DNA from 2 places in the Desemzia sp. FAM 23989 genome. Region 1 is predicted to be linked to the other one. Evidence: a T-box and tRNA genes for the amino acid it is inferred to sense, from the RefSeq annotation. Region 1 holds a T-box; the other holds one or more tRNA genes.
What was found. A T-box is a leader RNA that pairs with one kind of tRNA and senses whether it is charged. The one in region 1 lies ahead of serS (serine--tRNA ligase), so its partner is inferred to be a tRNA-Ser.

Region 1 (4,438 bases):
TTTTTACCGAGCGGATGAATCCCGTTCTCAAGAGACTGCTGGAACTGGTTTAGGTCTAGCGATTGCTCAAAGTATTGTAGAATTGCATCACGGGACGATCAGTGCAGTATCAGATAAAAACTGGACGCGTTTTATTATCCGACTTCCACTAAATTCTCTAGAGTGAAATGCTTGATTGTTTCACGTGAATCATTTTAAAAAAATGTGAACACAAAACAGCCGTCATTCTTTCTTTAACGGGAAAGAGGGTTGTTTTTTTATACCTTCTTCGTTAATATAGAAAAAGCGAGAAAATTACTTATTTATCTCTATTACTTAATGAATTTAAAAGAAAAACTAAAAAACAAATCATCATATGATTGAGGAGAACATAAAACCCATGAAAAAACTTAAAAAATTCGGAGCTATCCTTGCTACTACAATCTTAGTTGGGACAGCAGCGCCTACTTTTCAAATTGCTGGAACAGAATTTAACGTCACGACAGAAGCTGTAGCAGCTTCACAAGCACCTGAAATCAATGCAAATGCTGCCTTTGCTATAGAAGCAGGAACAGGAAAAGTGTTGTTGAACCAAAATGGAGACACTCCACTAGGAATTGCTTCGATGACGAAAATGATTGTAGAATATATTTTATTTGAAGCTATTGAGGCTGGCGAAGTGAGCTGGGATCAACAAGTTTCTATTAGTGATTATGCATTTAAGATCAGTCATGATACAAGACTGTCAAATGTTCATTTGCGTCAAGACGAAACTTATTCTATCGAAGAATTGTACCAGTCACTAGCAATCTATTCAGCAAATGGCTCAACGATCGCAATTGCTGAAGCTATTGCAGGATCAGAACCAGCTTTTGTTGACTTAATGAGAGAACAACTGGACGAGTGGGGTATCACAGAATACCAAATCTATAATGCTACAGGTTTAAATAATTCTGATTTACAAGGAAATGTTTATCCAGGTAGTTCAGAGACAGATGAAAACACTATGACTGCAAGAGGAATTGCTGAAGTAGCGATGCATTTGGTCAATGATTATCCAGAGGTATTGGAAACAACGAGTATTCCTAAAATGACTTTTAGAGAAGGAACTTCCGACGCTATTGATATGTCGAACTGGAACTGGATGCTGGAAGGTTTGTTATTTGAACGTGAAAACGTGGATGGTCTTAAAACAGGAACGACTGATTTTGCTGGAGCTTCAATAGCTGGTACGGCAAAAGAAGATGACATGCGTATTATCACTATCGTAATGAATGCAGAAAACGGTGAGACAGACAAAGGGGCTCGTTTCAAAGAAACCGATAAAATCATGGATTGGGTATTTGCCAACTGGGACTTCTTAGATGTTTATAAAGAAGGAGACGTTGTATCTGAAGCTGGAACGGTAGCTGTTGATAAAGGAAAAGCTGATTCTGCAGAGGTCTCAGCGGGTTCTGATGTAACGATTGTCGTCCCACAAGGAACAGACGCAGAATCTGTAACAGCTGACTTTGTTGCTGATCCAGAGTTGCTAAATGCGGAAGACCAAGTAACAGCTCCGCTTAAAAAAGGACAAGAGATGGGTAAAGTCCAAGTATCTGTTGAAGGTGAAGATCTAGGATACATTGATGGAAATGATGGGCAAGAAGTATCGGCTGTTGCAACAGAAGCCATTGAAAAAGCAAATGTATTTGTACTTTCAGGTCGTTGGGTCGGAAACTTCTTCTCAGATTTATTCGCTGATATCTTCAAGTAAGCCAAATATTAGTTTTTGTTGACTTATAAATAGTGATTCGTTAAAATAAAGGCACATAAATTCAATAGATTGAACGTTAGTAATGTGAGCTAGTAAAGAAGAATTGATTTGCAGAGAGTCAGCGGGTGGTGCAAGCTGATAATTACTTTTCTTGAATCCATCACGTGAAGTAAATAATGAACCTTAGCAGTTTGTGGTTAAGTATTAAATTATTTCGGCTCCAGACCGTTATCTGAAGTAGAGAGTAGCTTTTTTATAAAGTTAAATCTGGGTGGTACCGCGAAATAGATAGTCCAATTCGTCCCTATATCATTAGGGAGGATTGGACTTTTTTTGTACATACAATTTTAGGAGGGAAAACAATGTTAGACAACAAAGAGCTGAGAAACAATTTTGATGAAGTGGCTAAAAAATTAGCTGCTCGTGGAGTTAAGGAAGAAGAGTTGAATCGTTACCTCGAATTGGATGGTAAGAGACGTGATTTAATAGTCGAAACAGAAAAGTTAAAAAGCTACCGTAATGAAGTATCCGATGCAATTGCTACATTAAAGCGCGCGAAAGAAAATGCAGAGAGTAAAATCATTGAAATGCGTGAAGTAGGCGGAAAGATCAAACAGTTGGATCAAGAGTTGGCTACTATAGAAGAGAACCTGGAAAACATTGCCACTCGTTTACCTAATTTACCGCACGAATCAGTACCAGTTGGCGCTGATGAAGAAGAAAACGTAGAAATACGCAAATGGGGCGAAACTCCTAGTTATGACTTTGTGCCTAAACCCCACTGGGAAATAGGGGAAGAATTGGGGATTTTAGATTTCGAACGGGGCGCGAAAGTATCTGGCAGCCGTTTTCTTTACTATAAAGGACTTGGAGCTCGCCTAGAACGAGCTGTTTACAATTTTATGTTAGACTTGCATATTTATGAACACAACTATACAGAAATGATGACACCTTACTTGGTAAACAGCAAAGCGATGTTTGGAACAGGACAATTCCCTAAATTTAAAGAAGATGTTTTCCAAATGCAAGACAGTGATCTGACCTTGATTCCAACCGCTGAAGTACCACTGACCAACTATTACCAAGATGAGATTATTGATGCAAAAGAATTGCCGATTTATTTCACAGCTTTAAGCCCTTCTTTTAGATCTGAAGCTGGAAGTGCTGGACGAGACACCAGAGGTTTGATTCGTTTGCACCAATTCAATAAAGTAGAAATGGTTAAATTTAGTAAACCTGAAGAATCATATGAAGAACTAGAAAAAATGACTGCTAATGCGGAGGATGTGCTGCAAAAATTGAATCTTCCTTACCGTGTGTTGGCATTGTGTACAGGAGATATGGGCTTTTCAGCAGCCAAAACATATGATTTAGAAGTATGGATACCTGCTCAAAATACGTATCGCGAAATTTCTTCTTGCTCAAATACGGAAGCTTTTCAAGCTAGAAGAGCAAAAATCCGCTACCGTAATGAAGAAACAGGCAAATTAGAATACGTTCATACGTTAAATGGTTCAGGACTAGCAGTAGGACGAACAGTAGCAGCTATTCTAGAAAACTATCAACAAGCAGATGGCTCAGTAAAAATTCCGGAAGCATTGGTTTCCTATATGGGTGGATTAACTGAAATCCGTTAAAAAATGTATTATATAGTAGCAACTTGTTCTATTAATCAGACGGGTACAAAAGGAAGCAGTCATTTGATGCTTCCTTTTTGCAATTAACATCAATCGTAACTTTTTAAAAACTCCATTAAAGGTGATATACTAGTAAATACTAATTTAGAAAAGAAGGTATAGAGATGGGACAAACTAATTTAAAACAAGCTACATTTGCTGGCGGATGTTTCTGGTGTATGGTAAAACCTTTTGATTCTCTACCCGGTATAGAGAAAGTAGTTTCTGGATATACGGGTGGGCACGTTAAGAATCCAACATATGAAGAAGTTACAACGGGTACTACTGGACATACAGAAGCTGTACAAATCACTTATGATCCAGAAGTATTTAAATACGAAGATTTAGTAGAAGTGTATTGGAGACAAACGGACCCAACAGATGCTTCAGGTCAATTTGCAGACAAAGGAGATTCTTACCGCCCTGTTATTTTTTATTATGATGAAGAGCAAAAGAGAATTGCAGAAGCTTCTAAACAAGCTTTACAAAGCAGCGGAAGATTTCAGCAACCGATTGTTACCTCTATAGAACCGGCACAACCATTCTATGAAGCAGAAGAGTATCACCAAGACTTCTACAAGAAAAATAGTGCTCATTACAATAGATACAGTCGCGGTTCAGGTAGAGTCGGGTTTATCCAACAAAACTGGGGAAATGAATAATAGTATATTTTTGCAATAAATATACATTTTGATTAAAGCTGTACCATTTTAGAAATCAATCGACTAACGTTCGCTAATTTGAATGAAATATGTCGTTTTAGCGAAGGTTTGATTTGTAAAGTTCAGCTTTGGTATTTTGTAAATTTTATTTCAATGAAAAGCTTGACGAAACCCAAGAATGTTGGTATAGTAATAAACGTTGCAGGTGACAAAGATTCAACAAACCAGTAACAAAAAATAATTTCAAAAAGTTGTTGACATTGAGTCGACGATCTGGTATTATTAAGAAGTTGTCTCAGCGACAACGCGAACGAAATTAGACCTTTGAAAACTAAACAAAGTAAGACGAACCAAACGTGTAAGGA
Region 2 (4,438 bases), on a different contig from region 1:
AGTACAGGGATTTTAGGGGCTTGCGGAACGGACTCCTCAACGGATACCGGTTCAGAGGAACAGAGCAGTTCTGCTCAAGAAAGCTCAATGAGCAGCCCATCAGAAGACATGAGTTCAGAATCATCTGAATCAGAAACTACTGGCGACTCTTCTTCTAGTAGCTCAGAATCTGCTCAAGGAATTCATGAACAGGAATTTGATATCAGTTTAGATGATGCCATCCAAATTTATAACGAAACCCATCCTAATTCTTCTATTGAATCCATTGAATTTGATGATGACGATGGAAAATACGAATATGACTTTAATGGGTTTGATGAGTCTGCTGAATATGAATTGAGCATTGATGCTTCTACAGGAGAAGCCATCGATAGAGATACTGACAATAATGATGATGACAACAATGATGCTTTGAACTTAGACAACATCGTTTCTCCTCAAGAAGCTATGACAACTGCTATGGAAGAAGTCGGCTCTGGATATGTGGATAGTTGGCATTTAGATACCGAAAACGGCTCAACCGTTTATGAGATCAGTATTGAGAATACTCAAGATGATGACGATGTTATTATTAATGCTGAAACAGGAGCATTCATGCACAGAGATTAAACCATTTAACGACACACAAAAAAGCTGGTCTAGGCCAGCTTTTTCTGTACTTTTATTTAGTTGTTTGATTGATACATATACACAAAAATTTTTGTGTACAACATGAACGACAACAATAAAAAGAATCCCGTGATCAACATTAATCCATTAGCAATAGCATCACTGATCATTGGAAAAGCCACCATTATCGTCATGCACGTATAAAATACCGCTGTTGACACTTTTCCATACCACAAAGCACCGTCTAATTTTTTGTTTTTCTTGATCAAAACAATATTCCAAAAGAGCATGGACAGTTCTTTCACTAAAAATAAAATCACGATGATCCACATATACTGAAAACGAACCATTAAACAAAACAGAATCGCCGCTTGTGTTACTTTATCTGCTACCGGATCCAACAACTTTCCGATATCCGTAATTTGATTGAATTTTCGAGCAATAATGCCATCCACTAAATCTGTGATTCCAGAAAAAAGGATGATGAGGCCCGCAATTCTATAATCTTGGATACTGTCAGCATTTACATAAAATGAAACAAATACCGGTACCAGAATTAACCGAATAATAGAAAGTATATTGGGGATCGTGAAAATCTCTTTTCCCTTATGTGCCATTCTCTCTCCTCCACTAATCTTTTACTGTTTTATCCTTATGTAGGACACTTATCTTTTTTATCATACCATTTGATAAAGCTTTTTACATCACTTTTCATCTTGAAAAAATATCCTGTGACACAAAAAAAGAACCTGAAAGTAATCTCTCAGGATCCAGACTGTATCATTAAAATTATCTTTCATCGTATTCAAATGAATCGATTGAATAAGTAACATTTTCTAGATCACTCACACTAAAGAATGCTTCTTGACTGTCCATTGGAATTTTGAAATACGCTGGCATTGTAGTATCTGTTTCCAGAATCCCAAAATCATCTTCAGATAAAACAAATGGAGCGCTATCTAATATAACTTCCCCATCAACAGTACTCATGCTGACAGTTAAGTTAATATTTGTCATTGCCATATCTGTCCGGTTCACTATAATGAACACCGCTTTAACATTATCTTGGCCTTGCTCCCCTAAAAATAGACCTGTGAAATGAATAGCCACATCATTATCAATACCTAATTCTTCCGTTTGGGACATTCTGGTTTGGATTTCTTGGAGCAATGGATCACTTTCTAATGTATAGCCTTGATCGATCTCAGACTTTTGAGGAACTAACGGGAATTCTGAAGTGGCTACTTCTCCGCCAGTACTCTCAGACTCACTTGAACTTGCTTCTGAAGAAGCTGCTGAAGATGATGCTGAACTCTCTTCTACACTTGATTCAGAAGTTTCTGCACTCGATTCAACACTAGACTCTGAAGATTCGCTTACTTGTGACTCTTCCGTAGTACCTCCCATTAAATCGCAACCCGCTAACAAAGCAGCAACTCCCAGTAACGTTACCAATTTTTTCATATTCTTCTCCTCCTAAGTTTTTGCCCCTTTCCAGATAAGTGATTATCAATTAAGAAACATAAGGTGTTTTACTTCTACAATTCTATTATACCTTAGAAGAGATAGTGTTCAAAATGAAATACTCAATTTGGTTATTGTCATCCTAAAAAAACAGGTTTATACTAAAGAAAGTGGCCAATAACAATGGAAGATTACCCAAGTTCGGCTGAAGGGGACGGTCTCGAAAATCGTTAGGCGAATTTATTCGTGCAAGGGTTCAAATCCCTTATCTTCCATACAAAAAAGGCTGCTGGCCTATAATTTACAGACTTCTTCGGTCTGGTGTTAGCGTTTAGGCCTGCAGTCTTTTTTTATTTTGTACAGTTAGTATTGAACACTAGAACCTATCTTGGTTATTTTCTGAATCATCAAAATCATCGGATTCATCATATGGATCGATGTAGTCAGTAGAATAACTAGAATTCTCTTCATATTCCACTTCATCCATTTCCATCTCTGGGAAACCCACTAAATCACGGTAAAAAACTTGATTAGCTGTTTTTCTATAAGGTTCAACATAAAGCGACAGAATGAGGATCACTAAAATGAACGCCAGGACTACAAAAATCATTCCAAAGAAGAATCCCCAGAATTCATTTGGTGCATATGTGCTGGCATATTCGAATTGGTAGCTGATCGTATTGATACTGCCGAAAATAAACGCTAAAAATAGAATAACGGGTATTAAGTACCATAAAATAAATGAAAATTGCAGTTTAAAATAGTCCCATTTTCTACCTTCCATGATTTCTTTACTGCGTTGAATCGCACCCATGATATCCAAATTTGGATCGTCTTTGTAGACATTAAACGATTGACTGTAACTATAAGATTTAATGATTCCTGGTATGATCAGCAATAAACTCCACAAGATAATAAATAAATTAGTTACTACTGAGATCCCTAAAACTTTAAAAAATCGATTGGTTTTTAAGGACTGAAACATCGCTTCTACAGTTAATTTTTCCCCGTCAACCATATCTAGTAAAGACCAGTCATAACCGACTGCGAAGACAGCCGTAATAAAGCTGACTACTATAGTCACCAATGAAGAAAGAATCGTTTCTCTTGTACTTGCAGCTATCATATCCGAGGTAACCAGTGCTGGATCTTGTGAAAATGTTGATGTTAAGCTCTCAAAGCTGCCCGCTCCTACGAGACCCAATAACACCTCACTGATAATGGAAGTTAAAATAGTCATAATCACTAAGTTTAATATCGCTATTTTCCAATTTCCTGAAAGCCTTGCTTTGGCTTCTTTCTTTAGTTCTCTTGTTCTCATACATACTCCTCCACTCTTTCCCTACATTTTTCTGGTGGGCTACGCTCATTATACCAAATAAAGAGAATTCTTTAAGAATAATTCAAAAGAATTCTCTTTTATTTTTTATGAAGTATTGACAACAAATCCATGACTATAAGTTACTTTTTTTTCTTTGGTCTCAAGAAATAAATCAAAGACAGCAGCAACGAAAAATACACTCCGACATACCCTAAAGCAAAATAGGTGATGATTCTCAGCATTGATCTCACCAACTTTCTTTTAAAGCAACGTCCTCTCGTTTAACAGACTCAACAGCTCGTATGATGTCTACTATCTTCTCTTCTCATCATCTGGACCTTCTCCTTGTATATTAGGACTGTTCGAATCTAAAGGTTCTATACCTTGCGGTGGAATTTTAGGGTCAATTCCAAATCCTGGTATAGTCGGATCAGTTGGCTCATCTGTTAAAGGTTGATTGTTCAATTCTTGATTAACTTGGGTAACCTCATGATCTTCAACGTACTGAGTTTCTTCGTCTGCATTTCTATTTCTCTCCTTAGACGTGTAAGTGAATTTATCTTGTACATCTGTTGTCCCGCTATCTGAAGTACGTATATCATTGGAATTTCTTGAACTGAAATCAGCATCGACTCCTGTTCCAGGTAAAATCGGGTTGATTCCACCCGGGGTTTCGTTAAAATCTCCTGTCTCTCCACCAGTCATACTAGTATTTTCAGAGGATTGAGCAGTCTCGCTTTCTCTTCCCATAGTAAAGCTCGTGCTTTCTTCAACCAATATGACATAGCCATTGTTTTTGACCACTTCATTGTATTGATTTCTCAAATGCTCCTCTAATTCATATTTTCCTAAAGGATTTTCTGCATCACTATCACTAAAACTTTCTTTTATTTTATCTAGCATTCCTTTATCTTCTTCTTTAGCTACTGTATCTATTTTAGCATCAGTGATATCTTTTAGTTGTTCTTCATTTTCTTTTTTAGTCATGACCGTGATGTCTTTTTCTTTGTACCCCAATTCTACCAAGTCATTTATTTTTTCTAC

Region 2: it encodes a tRNA-Ser, which carries the amino acid that the T-box ahead of serS (serine--tRNA ligase) is inferred to sense. The anticodon was not compared.

Annotation. Positions count from the first base shown of each region.
Region 1 covers NZ_JBGQQT010000021.1:219-4,656, reverse strand. The annotation lists gene ACEN36_RS10740 (sensor histidine kinase) at 1-166, shown strand, start outside; gene ACEN36_RS10735 (serine hydrolase) at 380-1,735, shown strand; T-box leader at 1,806-2,044, shown strand; gene serS (serine--tRNA ligase) at 2,098-3,372, shown strand; gene msrA (peptide-methionine (S)-S-oxide reductase MsrA) at 3,537-4,073, shown strand.
Region 2 covers NZ_JBGQQT010000012.1:59,314-63,751, reverse strand. The annotation lists gene ACEN36_RS08295 (PepSY domain-containing protein) at 1-609, shown strand, start outside; gene ACEN36_RS08290 (CDP-alcohol phosphatidyltransferase family protein) at 666-1,226, opposite strand; gene ACEN36_RS08285 (hypothetical protein) at 1,399-2,073, opposite strand; tRNA gene ACEN36_RS08280 (tRNA-Ser) at 2,259-2,348, shown strand; gene ACEN36_RS08275 (DUF975 family protein) at 2,450-3,394, opposite strand; gene ACEN36_RS08270 (general stress protein) at 3,707-4,438, opposite strand, start outside.